2 regions of the Xenorhabdus littoralis genome follow, and region 2 is predicted to be linked to the other one. Evidence: predicted binding sites of a transcription regulator. Region 2 holds the regulator's gene; the other holds the start of a gene.
What was found. Region 2 encodes Fur, which represses iron uptake genes when iron is present. Its sites were predicted from a motif close to ATAATAATGAGAACNACTATCAA; they were not measured.
Positions count from the first base shown of each region.

Region 1: sodA (superoxide dismutase [Mn]) is a predicted target of Fur. The motif match lies at 2,196-2,218, and genes of this name have one in related genera.

Region 1 is NZ_VCDP01000019.1:13,975-17,408, forward strand. Features, by position in the region: gene yiiM (6-hydroxyaminopurine reductase) at 162-833, opposite strand; gene FE394_RS05895 (Exc2 family lipoprotein) at 962-1,375, opposite strand; gene sodA (superoxide dismutase [Mn]) at 1,496-2,122, opposite strand; gene acs (acetate--CoA ligase) at 2,506-3,434, shown strand, end outside.
Region 2 is NZ_VCDP01000070.1:16,344-19,777, forward strand. Features, by position in the region: gene FE394_RS16220 (beta-N-acetylhexosaminidase) at 1-1,239, shown strand, start outside; gene fur (ferric iron uptake transcriptional regulator) at 1,478-1,927, opposite strand; gene fldA (flavodoxin FldA) at 2,111-2,644, opposite strand; gene ybfE (LexA regulated protein) at 2,820-3,110, opposite strand; gene FE394_RS16240 (TetR/AcrR family transcriptional regulator) at 3,216-3,434, opposite strand, start outside.

The DNA of each region.
Region 1 (3,434 bases), on a different contig from region 2:
CTATTCTTGATGTTTTAATTTTATTTATATTAAATTTCTACATTAACAATCCTTATGACAAACCTACTCAAATGTAAATATTTTATAAATAGGTATGACGATAACAAGAACATGGTTATCGTCAACTGTGCTTTGATAATATATTATTTGATAGTTTTTAATTAATTCCCAAATAAACGACGATTGAAATCCTCAATTCTTCCATGCAATATGCGGTTTTGCATCGTCAGATTCCAGCTGGCAGATAATCCGGCAGCCCCCATTAAACGACGATATTGCTCTTCATCAAACGGGCTATGGAAAGCAATGGAAATAGCTTCCTTAACAGAAACATCGCTATTGCGGCTTAATAATTTTAGCGGTTCACCAGTACTGACAAAACCTGAAGAAATGACTCGATATAACCAGCCACAACGACCCGTGTTTTGCATCATCTCAGCAAAATCACTGATGCTTGTAATAGTATTGAGTTTATAACAAGGAGAGCGGGGTTGAGTTACCTGAATCAGTGTTTCTCCCCATTGAAAGATATCCCCAATATAGACGTTTTCTTCTGTCATTCCCTCTGAAGATAAATTCTCTCCAAATAAAGGAGGGGAGAATAATTCTGTTAATTCAGGAAATTGCCTTTTCCAAAAGAGATAATGTTCCATAGGATAATGACAAAGCGCACGATCAGACCCGCCATGAAAGCGAGTTTCTGCCTGTTCATCACCTTCCAGACCAAGAGAGGTTAGCTGTAAACGGCCATTCACCAGCAATTTGTTAATTGCGCTGGAGCCCAACGTTTCGGAGGATAGTATTTTGCCTCTGTATACCTGTAGGTAATACATTTTATTCTCCCTCAATAGGTGAATATGAATATTACTCTGACCAAATAAACGCAGCAAGCCTCACTTCGATTAGTTACGAAAGGAAAGTAGTCATAGAGGGAAAGTTTTCCCTCCTGTACAGGCAAGTATTAATCCCGGCCTTCGTAACCATCCATATAAGTGGTAAATATGGCTTCGGACATGGCCTTAGTCCATTGTGGTGTAGTACTCTCGTTGTAAACCTTACCCGCAAACTGTGATTTTCTCGGAATAGAATTCAGAAACTCATCACTGGTTAAGTAACTTACACGTTGCTGTGCATCTTCCTGTGTCATTCCTGCGTCCCTGTCCTTTTTGCCTTGTTGCCAGAACTGTTCGAAAAAAGGCACAGAAAGCTGGATGCTATTGTATATATGAGTCTGGAAATTAGGGTCAAAATCGTCATGAGAAGCATAAATGAAATTTTTGGCATTACGTTCAGCACTACTCTTTGGCTGGACGCATCCAACCATCAGAGAGGATACTATAAGGGTTATTACTATCATGACTACGTTCTTTTTCATTATTGGATTATACCTTTAATCGTGAAACGGAAAGAATGCCAAATAATAGAGAAAATTATGAGCAATAAAAATGCCGGTCACGATAATGACCAGCATTTTAGTAAAAATTTATTGGGTTAATTATTTAATTTTTTCTTCGTAACGTTTTGTTGCTTCGTCCCAATCTACTACATGCCAGAATGCTTTGATGTAGTCAGGACGACGGTTCTGATATTTCAGGTAATAAGCATGTTCCCAAACATCCAGTCCCACAATCGGGTAACCGGAAGCACCCGCGATTTCTTCACCCATGAGTGGGCTGTCCTGATTGGCTGTTGAAACAACGGCAAGTTTGCCATCTTCTTTCAGCACCAGCCATGCCCAGCCGGAACCAAAACGGGTTGCTGCCGCTTGTTCAAATTTTTCTTTGAAGCTGTCAACGCTTCCAAAGTCACGCTCAATAGCTGCTTTCAAAACACCCGACAAGACTGTTCCCAGCTTTAAACCTTTCCAAAATAGGCTGTGGTTTGAGTGACCGCCCGCGTTGTTGCGAACAAAAGTCCGCTTGTCAGCCGGAACTTTATCAAGCTGCTTGATCAGGTCATCAATATCCAATTTGCTTAATTCAGGGAAGGCTTCCAGAGCTGTATTCGTATTGGTGACATAAGTCTGGTGGTGCTTGGTATGATGGATTTCCATCGTTTGTTTATCGAAATGAGGTTCTAACGCATCATAAGAGTAAGGTAGAGAAGGCAGTAAATAGCTCATGTCATATCTCCCAGTTATTTAGAATATATAAAGCTCACACCTTGTGAACAACTCGTTTATTATAGTGAATTAAACCATAATGAAAATGATTATCAATTCCATGATGTTTCTATGGTTTCCTTGATTCGACTGCTATATACCTTCATTACACACTCCAATCAGAATAATAGTCCAAATAAAACCAAAAAGATGGCGCAACAATCCAGTCATAAGGTTTGACACCTTACTTAATCTCACTTAAGTCGAGCGCATTAAATGATCATTCCATGACATGCATTCTCTTTATTGCGTGATCTTCCGCGCAAAAAAGAAACAAAAATTCTCCTTGCGGTTTAGTTAACCTTGTTTTGACATAGTATTAACAATTGCAAGGAGATAAAAATATGACTCAAATAATCAAGCATCTTATTCCTGCTGATATTGCGGATACGGCACTGATAAACAAACAACAATATCTACGAGACTACGCATGGTCATTACAAGACCCTGAAGGGTTTTGGGGTGAGAAAGGTAAGATAGTAGATTGGATAAAACCCTACACCAAGGTCAAAAATACCTCTTTTGATCCAGGGCATATCAACATCCACTGGTTCGAAGATGGAACACTGAATTTAAGTGCCAACTGCCTCGATCGCCATTTACAAGAACGTGGCGATCAAACCGCCATTATCTGGGAGGGCGATAATCCCGCAGAATCCCGGCATGTTACATACCGTGAGTTACATCATGATGTCTGCCAATTCTCTAATGTATTGAAAAAATTGGGAGTCACAAGAGGTGACGTCGTTGCTATCTACATGCCAATGGTGCCGGAGGCTGCCGTCGCAATGCTGGCTTGTGCCCGTATTGGTGCAATCCATTCCGTGATTTTTGGTGGTTTTTCTCCTGACGCTATTGCTGGCAGGGTTATCGACTCCAATGCCAAGATCATTGTTACCGCAGATGAAGGTTTGCGAGCAGGTCGCACGATCCCATTGAAAAAAAATGTCGATGAAGCTCTGGCTAATCCAGCTGTGACCGAAGTCGCTAACGTCGTTGTCTTCAAACGTACCGGAAATGCTAAAGGCTGGCACAACGGGCGTGATTTGTGGTGGCATGAATTAATCGAGAATGTCAGTGCAGATTGCCCTGCTGAAGAGATGAATGCCGAAGCGCCATTATTCATCCTTTATACCTCTGGCTCAACCGGTAAACCCAAAGGTGTTCTCCATACGACTGGCGGTTATCTGGTCTATGCTTCTTTAACTTTCAAATATACGTTTGATTACCGTCCCGGAGAGATTTACTGGTGTACGGCCGATGTCGGCTGGGT
Region 2 (3,434 bases):
GAGTATCGCCTGCTTGATCCGACAGATACCTCAAATACAACATCTGTGCAGTTTTATGATCACCGCAGCTACCTTAATCCATGTCTGGACTCCTCCAAGCGATTCATTGATAAAGTGATTGGTGAAATAGTTTCCATGCATAAAGAAGCCGGGCTGCCGTTGAATACATGGCATTTTGGCGGAGATGAAGCAAAAAATATCCGCTTAGGCGCTGGGTATCAGGACAAAGATGGGCCAGTAGTACCGAATAAGGGAATTATCAATCAAAAAATCGAAGACAAACCGTGGTCTAAATCTCAGGTTTGTCAGAAGATGATAGCGCAAGGCGTGATTAAAGATGTTGATGAACTCGCCAGCTACTTTGCTATTGAGGTCAGTAAAATTGTCAACGCTCACGGAATTGACACAATGCAGGCATGGCAGGATGGTCTGAAACATGCCAAGTCAGCGGAAGACTTTGCCACTAAACATGTTGCGGTGAATTTCTGGGATACCCTTTATTGGGGAGGTTATGAATCTGTAAATGACTGGGCTAACAAAGGGTATCAGGTAGTCATCTCCAGTCCTGATTATGTCTACGTTGATATGCCGTATGAAGTCGATCCGAAAGAGCGTGGCTACTATTGGGCAACTCGGTTTAATGATGAAGAAAAAATTTTCAGTTTTGCCCCGAACAACATACCACAAAATGCTGAAACCTCAGTAGATCGCGATGGCAACCGCTTCAATACCCACAGCAATAAGCGTTGGCCGGGGGCTTATGGAATATCAGGGCAATTATGGAGTGAAACCGTGCGCACGGATGAGCAGATGGAATATATGATCTATCCACGTTTACTGCCTCTGGCAGAACGTGCATGGCGTCAGGCGGGCTGGGAGCTGAACTATCAGCAGGGCAGGGAGTATAAAGGCGGAATAACGCATTATGTTGATATGGATGCACTTAAGCGAGATTGGGAACGTTTTGCCAATCTGATCGGGCAGTACGAGCTGGCTAAACTGGATAAATCCCATATTTCATATCGTTTACCCGTACCGGGTGGCAAAATTGTTGCCGGAACATTTGAGGCCAATATTGCTTTGCCGGGAGTCGTTATCCAGTATTCATTGGATGGGGGGAAAACATGGCAGGTTTACGATGATCGGCAGCGTCCGCATGTCAGTGGAAATGTGAAAATTCGTTCTGTCAGTAGTGATGGTAAGCGCTTTAGCCGGATAGATGAAGTGAAACTTCAATAGTGAAACTTCAATAGTGAAACTTCAATAGTGAAATTTTAATAGTGAAATTTTAATATAGTACATCCAATGGATTTCAAGCTACAGCGTAGCCAACAACGCCGTAGCTTGAAAGACAAAGGATAAAAGCAGACTGCCGATTAACTTGAGCTAATCGGCAGTAGCTTATTCAGGCCAAACCAGACAAGAGCAGAAAAAATAGCAGAAAACGATTTCAATTATCCCTTGTCATGCCTGTTTATTACGAATGTTCATCATGAAGTGAATTATTTTCGCGACAATCACCAGAAGTACAATGACCATATAAATAGAGGCTGTGGTTTGAGAGTTTAATCCCATAACGTTCAGCAATATCTTTCTGACGCTCTTCAATTAAGTCATCGCTGAATTCAATGACCTTACCACAGTCGAGACAAATCAGATGGTCATGGTGATGTTGCTGAGTGAGTTCAAAAACCGATTTACCGCCTTCAAAATTATGGCGTGTGACTATGCCGGCATCATCGAACTGGTTCAGTACGCGATAGACAGTGGCGAGGCCAATCTCTTCACCGATATCAATCAGTTTTTTGTAGAGGTCCTCCGCACTGACATGATGGCATTCTGGGTCCTGTAGCACTTCCAGAATCTTCAGGCGCGGAAGTGTTACTTTAAGTCCAGCATTTTTCAATGCTTTATTGTTGTCGGTCATGCGGATTCAGTCCTGTAACTTGAGTTAAGTGAACTTATGATACTTGGGGGTATCGCGATGGAATCATAGTTCTGTTTCACGTTGTTGATTATAGGCATGGATATTCAAAATGAAAATCATGCCAACCCCGGTATCATGACACATTATGCAGTAATAATCCTGCATGAAAGGGAACAAATGCCCTTATGCGTCCAAAATTTCAGACAGACTCATTTCAGTCTTGATCTGTTGTACCCAAGTGTCAACACGTTCATCGGTTAATTCTGGCTGACGATCTTCATCAATAGCCAGACCGATAAAGTGATTATCGTCGGCCATGCCTTTAGAGGCTTCAAAGTGATATCCTTCGGTCGGCCAGTGGCCTACGATGATAGCGCCATGAGGTTCAATAATATCGCGAATGGTGCCCATAGCATCACAAAAGTACTCTGCATAATCTTCCTGATCACCACAACCGAACAGGGCGACTAGTTTCCCTTCAAAGTTGATCTCTTCCAGAGTCGGGAAGAAATCATCCCAATCACATTGAGCTTCGCCGTAATACCAAGTTGGGATGCCAAGTAGCAGAATATCGAAGGCTTCAATGTCTTCTTTGCTACTTTTGGCAATATCGTGGACTTCAACAACATCAGCACCGCCCAATTTTTCTTGGATCATCTTGGCGATGTTCTCTGTGTTGCCTGTATCACTGCCGAAGAATATACCTATTATTGCCATAAAATGGGTTAACCTCTTGTTTTATCTGTGTATTAAAGCCATACACGTCGCGCTGAAATCAGCAGGAAAAATGTCAGTTTTAATAAAATGAAAAGCGTTATTCTGACCAAACATCTATGACAAGTCTGTCAGATTTGTGTGGTGATGCCGCTTCATTGCTGCTATATAAAAGCCGTTAATCGGCAAGGTGATTTTTTTCTGCCAGTTGAGCTAACAGCATCTGTTCAATCAGTTCACTACGACTGATATTGTGCTGTTTTGCCAGAAGATTCAGTGCATAGACGGCATCTTCGTTGAGTTTAAGTTCCACTCGACGCAGTCCCTTGACTTTATCTCGTCGCAACTGGTTACGTTTATTGATCCTAAGCTGTTCATCTCTGGACAGCGGGTTTGTTTTAGGTCGCCCAGGCCTGCGTTCATCTGCGAACAAATCCAGTGTGGTGCGATCAGTTTGTTCTTTTGCCATAAATTCAATTGATAAAGGGCGTGTACCAGTAATATAGCGGGCAATAATACCTTAGCTGGACGCGTGTCGCTACTGGTTGATGGGAGAGATTGTTGCAATCGGTGTTTACGGTGCAAACGTTTTTCGTATCATGCAGGTAAGAAAATCAAGATTTTCAACCCATTCATAATCTGATCCCATACCTTTTCTTCCGATTGTTCCATCAACGGTGGCCATTATCCAGGATACCGCCTGCTCAGCATTAATCTGCTTATCTATTTCTCCGGTCTCAATACCCTGACGAATTAATGAGACTAAACGTTCCCTGACTTTTTTATCGTTTTC